Regions from separate parts of the Oceanobacillus phoenicis genome, predicted to be linked through region 3. Evidence: a T-box and tRNA genes for the amino acid it is inferred to sense, from the RefSeq annotation. Region 3 holds a T-box; the other regions hold tRNA genes.

Region 1 (3,267 bases), 2.2 Mb from region 3:
TGGTGTATTATTACCAACTAAATCATAGTTACCTTCATCAGTATAAAATTTAACTGCGAAACCACGTGGGTCACGTACAGTGTCTGCAGATCCTAGTTCACCAGCAACTGTAGAGAAGCGGATAAACATGTCTGTGCGTTTACCTTTTTCACTGAGGAAATCAGCTTTTGTATATTTTGATATTTCGTCATTTGTAACTTCGAAGTATCCATGTGCACCTGCACCTTTTGCGTGTACAACACGTTCAGGAATACGTTCTCTATTAAAATGAGCAAGTTTCTCTAGTAAATGAAAATCTTGTAGTAGTGTAGGTCCATTATGTCCAGCTGTAATTGAGTTTTGGTTATCGCCTACTGGTGCTCCAGCAGCAGTTGTTAATGTGTTTTTCTTATTACTCAATGTAAATCTCCTCTCTTTCATTAAGTATTAAATCATCTACAATTAATATTATAATATATTCCAGATAAAAATCAATATTTAATTACAATTATTTTAAATAACAAATAGATCAAATACTGAATTGGTTTAAGGACAAACATTTTCTCTATTAATTGAGAGTTCTCGGAATCACTGATATCATACATTTACCTTATTTTCCAAGCAAATCAAATTTGTCGAGTTAAATGGTAATCTTCTTAGTACATATAATAGGAAATGATACAAATTACTGCAAATAATTTCTCATTATATTAAACTAAAAGAATAGTTTATTGATAAGGTAAGGAGAGATTTTAATGAGACTTCCTAGTGATATTGAATTGTTTGAATTAGTCGATAAGCTATCCTTAACGTATTTTAATAAACCTTTTGTAGATAAGGTGTATTTCAATTCACGTTTAAGAACTACTGGTGGCAGATACCTACCGAGTAAAAAAGTAATTGAATTGAACCCAAAGTATGTAATAGAGAGTAATAAAGAAGAGTTTTATGGGATAATAAAGCATGAATTATGTCATTATCATCTTCATATAGAAGGAAAAGGATATAAACATGGAGATCGTGAATTTAAAGAACTTTTAAAAGCTACTGGATCTCCAAGACATTGTTCGCCATTACCATCACAACAGAGAGAGTATCTTTATAAATATCAATGTAATCGATGTGGGTTTGTCTACAAAAGAATAAGAAAAGTAAATATGAGAAAGTATAGATGTGGGAAATGTAGGGGGAGTTTAAAGGAAATTTAATTTTTTTCAAAAGAAGTATTGACGATAAATATCTTTCCGTGTTAAATTAATAAAGCTGACAAGTTGAGAAAACAAGTAGGCGAAGAAACGTTTTTAAAAAATGTATTAACTTGTTGACAATCGGCAAAATATGTAGTATGATATTTTTCGTTGCCGTAATAATTCAGTTACGCAATACATAATAATTATTCCACAGTAGCTCAGTGGTAGAGCAATCGGCTGTTAACCGATCGGTCGTAGGTTCGAATCCTACCTGTGGAGCCATTAAGGGAGAAGTACTCAAGTGGCTGAAGAGGCGCCCCTGCTAAGGGTGTAGGCCGTTTACGCGGCGCGAGGGTTCAAATCCCTCCTTCTCCGCCATTACTTTTACTTAAATAATGGCCCGTTGGTCAAGCGGTTAAGACACCGCCCTTTCACGGCGGTAACACGGGTTCGAATCCCGTACGGGTCATCCTTCTAAATAAAATAAATATTGGTCCGGTAGTTCAGTTGGTTAGAATGCCTGCCTGTCACGCAGGAGGTCGCGGGTTCGAGTCCCGTCCGGACCGCCATAAGTTGGGCCATAGCCAAGCGGTAAGGCATCGGGTTTTGATCCCGTGTACCCCAGGTTCGAATCCTGGTGGCCCAGCCATTTATTATTTTGAAGGTACAATACTATTAGCATTAATAGTATTTTTTTATTGTTTTTTATATAAGAGCCATTAGCTCAGTCGGTAGAGCATCTGACTTTTAATCAGAGGGTCGAAGGTTCGAATCCTTCATGGCTCACCATTTTGCGGTCGTGGCGGAATGGCAGACGCGCTAGGTTGAGGGCCTAGTGGGCGTATAGCCCGTGTGGGTTCAAATCCCACTGACCGCATCTACTTATGAAACCAGTAATACCAATGGATGAAGTTCCGTTGGTATTTTTTTGTATTCGAAAATAATAAGAATTCTTGTTCGTTCTATACTTTCTAAGTGCCCAATCTATTAACTTCATCGTACCAGTCTAAATTTGTCAGTGAAAGTAAAATTAAAAGATGATGTACATTTTTATGGATGAACTTTAGATTCTACTTAGTTAACGGGGCTGGATAGTGCAATAAGCAAAGAAAAAGCACTCGTAATTGAGTGCTTTTTTATTTTATATAATTTTTTTAATGGATTATTTAATTTACCGTTACACAACAAGAGGAATTATCTTTTTTATCAACATTTTGTTTTGTATAAAAATACTCCCACTCATTTCCATCAGGGTCGGTTACCCAAAACTTGTCTTGAATCGCATAACAACAAGTTGTATTCATTTCTTCTCTTGCAAAAAAACCTTCCTTTTCTAAGCGTGCTTTATGCATTAACACTTCTTCTTTTGAGATCACTTGAACACCTAAGTGATTAATATTGTTCCCTTGAACATCTTCAACTTTTGTTAGTGTTAGATTAAGATTTGGCTCGGTAGTCAAAAACTTTACATACCCATCTTTTTCTTTTGCAGGGGCGACACTAAACAGTTTTTGGTAAAATACCTTGCTTTCTTCTAAGTCTTTCACATTTAAACCAATGTGTACATTCATTAACGCAAACACTCCTTCATCAACTTTTTTTGATTAATTATATATAAATTAAAACCGTTATTTAGACGGTTTTAAGATACAACATAGCTGTTCCGAAAGAATAGAGTCTACATGCTCATTATTAATGCGATAATAACTCCAAGTCCCTCTCGTTTCTTTGTGTAGGATATTAGCATCTGTCATAATTTTTAGATGATAAGAAAGTTTGGATTGCGGTATATCTAATTCTTCGGTCAAATCACAAACGCACATTTCTCCTTGGATGCTTAATAAGTTTAATAAATGTAGCCTCCTTGTATCGGCTAATGCTTTAAACTGTTTTTCATATGTGGCTAGTTCATCAGTTGTTAACCTATTATTTATATTTTTCATGAGAGGTAAACCTCCTTTAATCAAATATTATTGATTAATATAAAAATAACACTTTCCAAAGTATAAATCAACTTTTTTTGATTAATAGGTGTGTTTTTTATTTAACTAACTAGAGTTTTAGTTTAATAAGGTTCTACAAAATAAATTATTTATGA
Region 2 (3,267 bases), 1.6 Mb from region 3:
ACTAAGGGGCGGAAACCCCCTAACACCTAGCACTCATCGTTTACGGCGTGGACTACCAGGGTATCTAATCCTGTTCGCTCCCCACGCTTTCGCTCCTCAGCGTCAGTTACAGACCAGAGAGTCGCCTTCGCCACTGGTGTTCCTCCACATCTCTACGCATTTCACCGCTACACGTGGAATTCCACTCTCCTCTTCTGCACTCAAGTCCTCCAGTTTCCAATGCACGTTTACGGTTGAGCCGTAAGATTTCACATCAGACTTAAAGAACCGCCTGCGAGCGCTTTACGCCCAATAATTCCGGACAACGCTTGCCACCTACGTATTACCGCGGCTGCTGGCACGTAGTTAGCCGTGGCTTTCTGGTTAGGTACCGTCAAGGTGCCATCAGTTACTATGGCACTTGTTCTTCCCTAACAACAGAGTTTTACGATCCGAAAACCTTCATCACTCACGCGGCGTTGCTCCGTCAGACTTTCGTCCATTGCGGAAGATTCCCTACTGCTGCCTCCCGTAGGAGTCTGGGCCGTGTCTCAGTCCCAGTGTGGCCGATCACCCTCTCAGGTCGGCTACGCATCGTCGCCTTGGTAAGCCGTTACCTTACCAACTAGCTAATGCGCCGCAGGCCCATCTGTAAGTGACAGCAAAAGCCGCCTTTCAACTTCTCATCAGGAGATGAAAAGTGTTATCCGGTATTAGCTCGCGTTTCCACGAGTTATCCCAGTCTTACAGGCAGGTTGCCTACGTGTTACTCACCCGTCCGCCGCTCATTCCATTATCGTCACCTCCGAAAAGGATCAGATAACTTCCTGCGCTCGACTTGCATGTATTAGGCACGCCGCCAGCGTTCGTCCTGAGCCAAGATCAAACTCTCCATAAAAGTTGTGTTTCTTGTGCTTCAGAAGTCAACTTCTGACTTCATTTCTTTTTAAGAAAAACGAGGTGTTTTTCTTCTTTCGTACTGGTTGTTTTGTTCAGTTTTCAAAGAGCAATTTCAGTGTCGCTCTCAAAAAAGCGACTTTATAAATATATCATTTCTCCCAAATCTTGTCAACACTTTTTAAAAAGTTTTTTGATAGAAATGGTGGAGCCTAGCGGGATCGAACCGCTGACCTCCTGCGTGCAAGGCAGGCGCTCTCCCAGCTGAGCTAAGGCCCCTTATTTAAAAATCATGGTCGGGAAGACAGGATTCGAACCTGCGACCCCTTGGTCCCAAACCAAGTGCTCTACCAAGCTGAGCTACTTCCCGATGGCGCGCCTGAGAGGAGTCGAACCCCTAACCTCTTGATCCGTAGTCAAACGCTCTATCCAATTGAGCTACAGGCGCGAATGGTGCCGAGGACCGGAATCGAACCGGTACGGTAGTCACCTACCGCAGGATTTTAAGTCCTGTGCGTCTGCCAGTTCCGCCACCCCGGCAGGGTTGGAGCGGAAGACGGGATTCGAACCCGCGACCCCCACCTTGGCAAGGTGGTGTTCTACCACTGAACTACTTCCGCATTGGCATATTTTTAATGGTGCGGGTGGAGGGACTTGAACCCCCACGTCCGAAGACACTAGATCCTAAGTCTAGCGCGTCTGCCAATTCCGCCACACCCGCAAATGGTGAGCCATGAAGGATTCGAACCTTCGACCCTCTGATTAAAAGTCAGATGCTCTACCGACTGAGCTAATGGCTCGTACAACTTGAATATATTCACCATTCATTAATATTCTGTTTAAAAAAGTGGTGCCGGCCAGAGGACTTGAACCCCCAACCTACTGATTACAAGTCAGTTGCTCTACCAGTTGAGCTAGGCCGGCGTGGTGGAGGATGCAGGGCTCGAACCTGCGACCCCCTGCTTGTAAGGCAGGTGCTCTCCCAGCTGAGCTAATCCTCCGAACTGCCTGGCGGCGTCCTACTCTTGCAGGGGCAAAGCCCCAACTACCATCGGCGCTGAAGAGCTTAACTTCTGTGTTCGGCATGGGAACAGGTGTGGCCTCTTCGCTATCGCTACCAGACTTTCGTGTAATATGTAGTCCAAAAAAAATAAGGACAAGTTATATTATATGCATTTCTTAGACAAAATGCAACACTTTTTTAGGATTGTACCCTAAAAACTAAATAAGAGTAACGTGACATCATTCTATTCTAGCTCCAGTCTCTATCAACTAGCAGACTTCCTTCTCTTCCTTACGATAAGTCAATATCAAATCGTCTAACGACTCTTTGTATTTCCTTTATCTCATTCAGAGAACGTCCAGTCTGTACGTTGATGTACAGATCCTGTCGCTTTATATACTTAGATAAGTCCTCGATCAATTAGTATCCGTCAGCTGCACGTGTCACCACGCTTCCACCTCGGACCTATCAACCTCATCGTCTCTGAGGGATCTTACTCACTCGAAGTGATGGGAAGTTTCATCTTGAGGGGGGCTTCATGCTTAGATGCTTTCAGCACTTATCCTTTCCACACGTAGCTACCCAGCCATGCTCCTGGCGGAACAACTGGTACACCAGCGGTGTGTCCATCCCGGTCCTCTCGTACTAAGGACAGCTCCTCTCAAACTTCCAACGCCCACGACGGATAGGGACCGAACTGTCTCACGACGTTCTGAACCCAGCTCGCGTACCGCTTTAATGGGCGAACAGCCCAACCCTTGGGACCGACTACAGCCCCAGGATGCGATGAGCCGACATCGAGGTGCCAAACCTCCCCGTCGATGTGAACTCTTGGGGGAGATAAGCCTGTTATCCCCGGGGTAGCTTTTATCCGTTGAGCGATGGCCCTTCCATGCGGAACCACCGGATCACTAAGCCCGACTTTCGTCCCTGCTCGACTTGTAGGTCTCGCAGTCAAGCTCCCTTCTGCCTTTACACTCTACGAATGATTTCCAACCATTCTGAGGGAACCTTTGGGCGCCTCCGTTACTCTTTGGGAGGCGACCGCCCCAGTCAAACTGCCCGCCTGACACTGTCTCCGAACCGGATCACGGTCCTGGGTTAGAATGTTCATACAGCGAGGGTGGTATCCCACGGGTGCCTCCACGTAAGCTAGCGCTCACGTTTCAAAGGCTCCCACCTATCCTGTACAAGCTGCACAAACATTCAATATCAGGCTACAGTAAAGCTCCACGGGGTCTTTCCGTCCTGTCGCGGGTAATGCGCATCTTCACGCATAGTATAATTTCACCGGGTCTCTCGTTGAGACAGTGCCCAAGTCGTTGCACCTTTCGTGCGGGTCGGAACTTACCCGACAAGGAATTTCGCTACCTTAGGACCGTTATAGT
Region 3 (3,267 bases):
AATCGCTCTGTATTATTTGGATCAATATAACGTAAGAAATACCAACAACTACCGGCCCACTGTGGCATTGTATTGGTTTCACGACGGCCTTTCAATCCAGTCTCTGGGTCAACTACATTTACCCAATCAGTATTATTTGCTAATGGCGATTCTCCTGTACCTGAAGGTTTTATTTCAGCAACTTGAGGAAGTGTCAATGGTAAATCCTCATCAGGTACAGCTGTCATTGTACCGTCTTCCCAATGAATAATTGGAATTGGTTCTCCCCAATAGCGTTGACGAGCAAACAGCCAGTCACGTAGACGATAAGTTATTTTTTTCTCCCCACTACCATTAGCTTCTAGCCAATCAATCATTTTCGTTATTGCTTCTTCCTTACCCAACCCATTCAAGAATTCAGAATTAACATGTTCACCATCACCAGTATAAGCCTCATCATCTACATTTCCGCCGGCAACTACTTCTTTAATAGGTAAACCAAATGTATTTGCAAATTCATAATCACGTTCATCATGCGCAGGAACAGCCATAATTGCACCCGTTCCATAACTCATTAATACATAGTCAGCAACCCAGATTGGCATTTCTTCTCCATTAACTGGATTAATTGCATAAGCACCTGTAAATACTCCTGTTTTATTTTTCGCTAAATCTGTTCTTTCCAAATCTGATTTGGTCTGAACTTCATCCAAATAGTTTTGAACAGATTCTTTTTGATCCATTGTTGTAATTTCTTTTACTAATGGATGTTCCGGTGCAACAACAGCATATGTTGCTCCAAATAATGTATCTGGGCGAGTGGTGAATACAGTAAATTCACCTTCATGATCCTTAATTGAAAAGGTTACTTCTGCACCTTCTGATCGACCAATCCAATTTCGTTGCATTTCTTTTAGACTATCTGGCCAATCAAGGTCATCTAAGTCCTCTAGTAAACGATCTGCGTAAGCAGTGATTTTTAGCATCCATTGTTTCATTGGTTTACGAACAACAGGGTGACCCCCTCGTTCACTTTTGCCATCAATTACTTCTTCATTGGCAAGTACGGTACCTAGAGCCGGACACCAATTCACCGCGACTTCATCCATATATGCTAGGTCATTTTCATATAATTTTTTAAAAATCCATTGTGTCCATTTATAGTAATTTGGGTCAGTTGTATTAATTTCTCTATCCCAGTCGTAAGAGAAACCTAATTCTTTTATTTGACGTTTGAACGTATTAATATTTTGGGTAGTGAATTCTGCTGGACTATTACCAGTGTCAATTGCATATTGTTCCGCTGGGAGACCAAACGCATCCCATCCCATCGGGTGCATCACTTCATAGCCTTGCATACGCTTCATCCGCGCTAAAATATCAGTTGCGGTATACCCCTCTGGATGCCCTACATGTAATCCCTGTCCTGATGGATAAGGAAACATATCTAATGCATAGAATTTTTCCTTGTTGGAAAATGTATCCGTTTTAAATGTCTTATTGTCTTGCCAATGGTTTTGCCACTTCTTTTCGATTTGACGATGATGAAAACTCATGTCAACCCTTCCTTTCATAGTTAAACTACGTGAGTAATAGCCTATTTTTAGAAAAATAAAAAAGCTACTCATCCCTCAACAAATAGGGACGAGAAGCTTTGATTCCCGCGGTACCACCCAAATTAGTGTCATCATTGACACTCACTTGACATCGATAACGTTGATGAAACGGCAATAGCTACTACATTTTCACTATTGCAACATCCAAGGTGAGTTCATATGATCATCATCAACAGTTTTCACCAACCACTGTCTCTCTATTTTGATGGATTACATACTACTAGTCCTTATCATAGTCGTTAATTGATTTACTGGAATTATAATGAAAATACTTTTCATTGTCAAGATACGATCAAAATATAATCTTAGTATATACATTTTTCTCGGATTGGAAACCTACTTTTATTTATTTATCAATATTAGGCATGCTAAAATATAGATATAACAAAGTAAATGGAGGATAATCTTCTTATGTTAAAAGGAATACTACATTTCGCCCATTATTTATTAGAAGAATCAATTGATGAAGGTGAAATTGTTATTGATGCAACATGTGGTAACGGTAATGACACGATTTTTTTAAGCAGAGTAGTTGGAACAAGTGGTCATGTTTATGCATTTGATATTCAACAACAAGCAATACAAACTACTAAACAAGAATTAGAAAAATTTCATAGAAATAATGTTACTTTAATTCACGGAAGTCATGCTCTTATTGAGGATTATGTACAACATGATGTTATCGGAGGAGCCATTTTTAATTTGGGTTACTTACCCCGAAGTGACAAATCAATTATAACGAAACCCGACTCAACGATAGAAGCTATACAAAGAATACTAACAAAACTAAAGAAGGATGGACTAATTGTAATTGTTGTATATTATGGTCATGATGGAGGTACTAATGAGAAAGAGGCAGTATTAAAACATGTAGCTAATTTAGATCAAAATTTATATAACGTCTTACAGTATGGATTTGTGAACCAAAAAAACAATCCTCCCTTTATTTTAGCTATACAAAAAAGGTAAGAAATCACTTTGCTTTCTAGGCAGCTGATGAGCTCCTATGCTGGAGTCTCATCTTGTCCTTTTTCCATATGAAAGTCTCTTCTCATTTAACTAGTAGTTCCATAAAACAGCAGTATAAACAACAGATTTATAAAATGACCCACGGTTAGAATTATAAGAAGAAATAACCCAGACGTTAGCACTTTTTTTAGTTGATCTTTGATTTGTAGCACAACACGTAACAATATATATAATGCAATTACCATAAATGGTATCGAATATAAATATCCAAATACAGTAACCCAACTAAATAACGGATTCTCTGCCACTTTAATAATTGTTTCACTTCGTTCAATAAATGCTAACCGTTGATTATACCCTACAATAAAAATGACAGATAATATGGTGTAATAAACAAATGAAATTATCTTCAGCCATTTCGCTTCATCGTTTGTTAATATATATAAACCAATAAAAAATAGTATTCCAATAATCAATTGGATCATCATCCAATACCGCTCCACTTCTATATCTTGAATTTTAACTTTTTTATTGTATCATAAATAAAAATTCAAGAAAGAGGAAATTTGCACTACCAGATCTTTTTTGCTTTCGCTAATTCTTCTAAAGTGATAGTTGAACGTTGCATGGAAGTGGGACAAACTGTATTGTATTCTTTAATTCGTTTATTAATTTTTTTTAGTTCTTTTTCATTAGTGATGGT

What was found. The T-box of region 3 lies ahead of leuS (leucine--tRNA ligase). A T-box ahead of a tRNA ligase gene usually reads a tRNA of that ligase, here a tRNA-Leu.
Region 1: it has a tRNA-Leu gene. The T-box ahead of leuS (leucine--tRNA ligase) is inferred to sense a tRNA for this amino acid. The anticodon was not compared.
Region 2: it has a tRNA-Leu gene. The T-box ahead of leuS (leucine--tRNA ligase) is inferred to sense a tRNA for this amino acid. The anticodon was not compared.

The regions. Positions count from the first base shown of each region.
Region 1 covers NZ_JBDFME010000001.1:10,226-13,492, reverse strand. Annotated here, with positions in the region: gene ABC346_RS00110 (catalase) at 1-420, opposite strand, end outside; gene ABC346_RS00105 (SprT family protein) at 735-1,187, shown strand; tRNA gene ABC346_RS00100 (tRNA-Asn) at 1,377-1,451, shown strand; tRNA gene ABC346_RS00095 (tRNA-Ser) at 1,457-1,547, shown strand; tRNA gene ABC346_RS00090 (tRNA-Glu) at 1,567-1,638, shown strand; tRNA gene ABC346_RS00085 (tRNA-Asp) at 1,662-1,738, shown strand; tRNA gene ABC346_RS00080 (tRNA-Gln) at 1,744-1,818, shown strand; tRNA gene ABC346_RS00075 (tRNA-Lys) at 1,883-1,958, shown strand; tRNA gene ABC346_RS00070 (tRNA-Leu) at 1,963-2,046, shown strand; gene ABC346_RS00065 (ArsI/CadI family heavy metal resistance metalloenzyme) at 2,336-2,740, opposite strand; gene ABC346_RS00060 (ArsR/SmtB family transcription factor) at 2,798-3,112, opposite strand.
Region 2 covers NZ_JBDFME010000001.1:620,002-623,268, forward strand. Annotated here, with positions in the region: rRNA gene ABC346_RS03445 (16S ribosomal RNA) at 1-877, opposite strand, end outside; tRNA gene ABC346_RS03450 (tRNA-Ala) at 1,080-1,155, opposite strand; tRNA gene ABC346_RS03455 (tRNA-Pro) at 1,170-1,246, opposite strand; tRNA gene ABC346_RS03460 (tRNA-Arg) at 1,248-1,324, opposite strand; tRNA gene ABC346_RS03465 (tRNA-Leu) at 1,328-1,416, opposite strand; tRNA gene ABC346_RS03470 (tRNA-Gly) at 1,422-1,496, opposite strand; tRNA gene ABC346_RS03475 (tRNA-Leu) at 1,513-1,597, opposite strand; tRNA gene ABC346_RS03480 (tRNA-Lys) at 1,601-1,676, opposite strand; tRNA gene ABC346_RS03485 (tRNA-Thr) at 1,725-1,800, opposite strand; tRNA gene ABC346_RS03490 (tRNA-Val) at 1,802-1,877, opposite strand; rRNA gene rrf (5S ribosomal RNA) at 1,883-1,998, opposite strand; rRNA gene ABC346_RS03500 (23S ribosomal RNA) at 2,280-3,267, opposite strand, start outside.
Region 3 covers NZ_JBDFME010000001.1:2,174,572-2,177,838, reverse strand. Annotated here, with positions in the region: gene leuS (leucine--tRNA ligase) at 1-1,535, opposite strand, end outside; T-box leader at 1,617-1,838, opposite strand; gene mnmM (tRNA 5-(aminomethyl)-2-thiouridylate-methyltransferase MnmM) at 2,007-2,564, shown strand; gene ABC346_RS10785 (hypothetical protein) at 2,651-3,052, opposite strand; gene ABC346_RS10780 (DnaJ family domain-containing protein) at 3,136-3,267, opposite strand, start outside.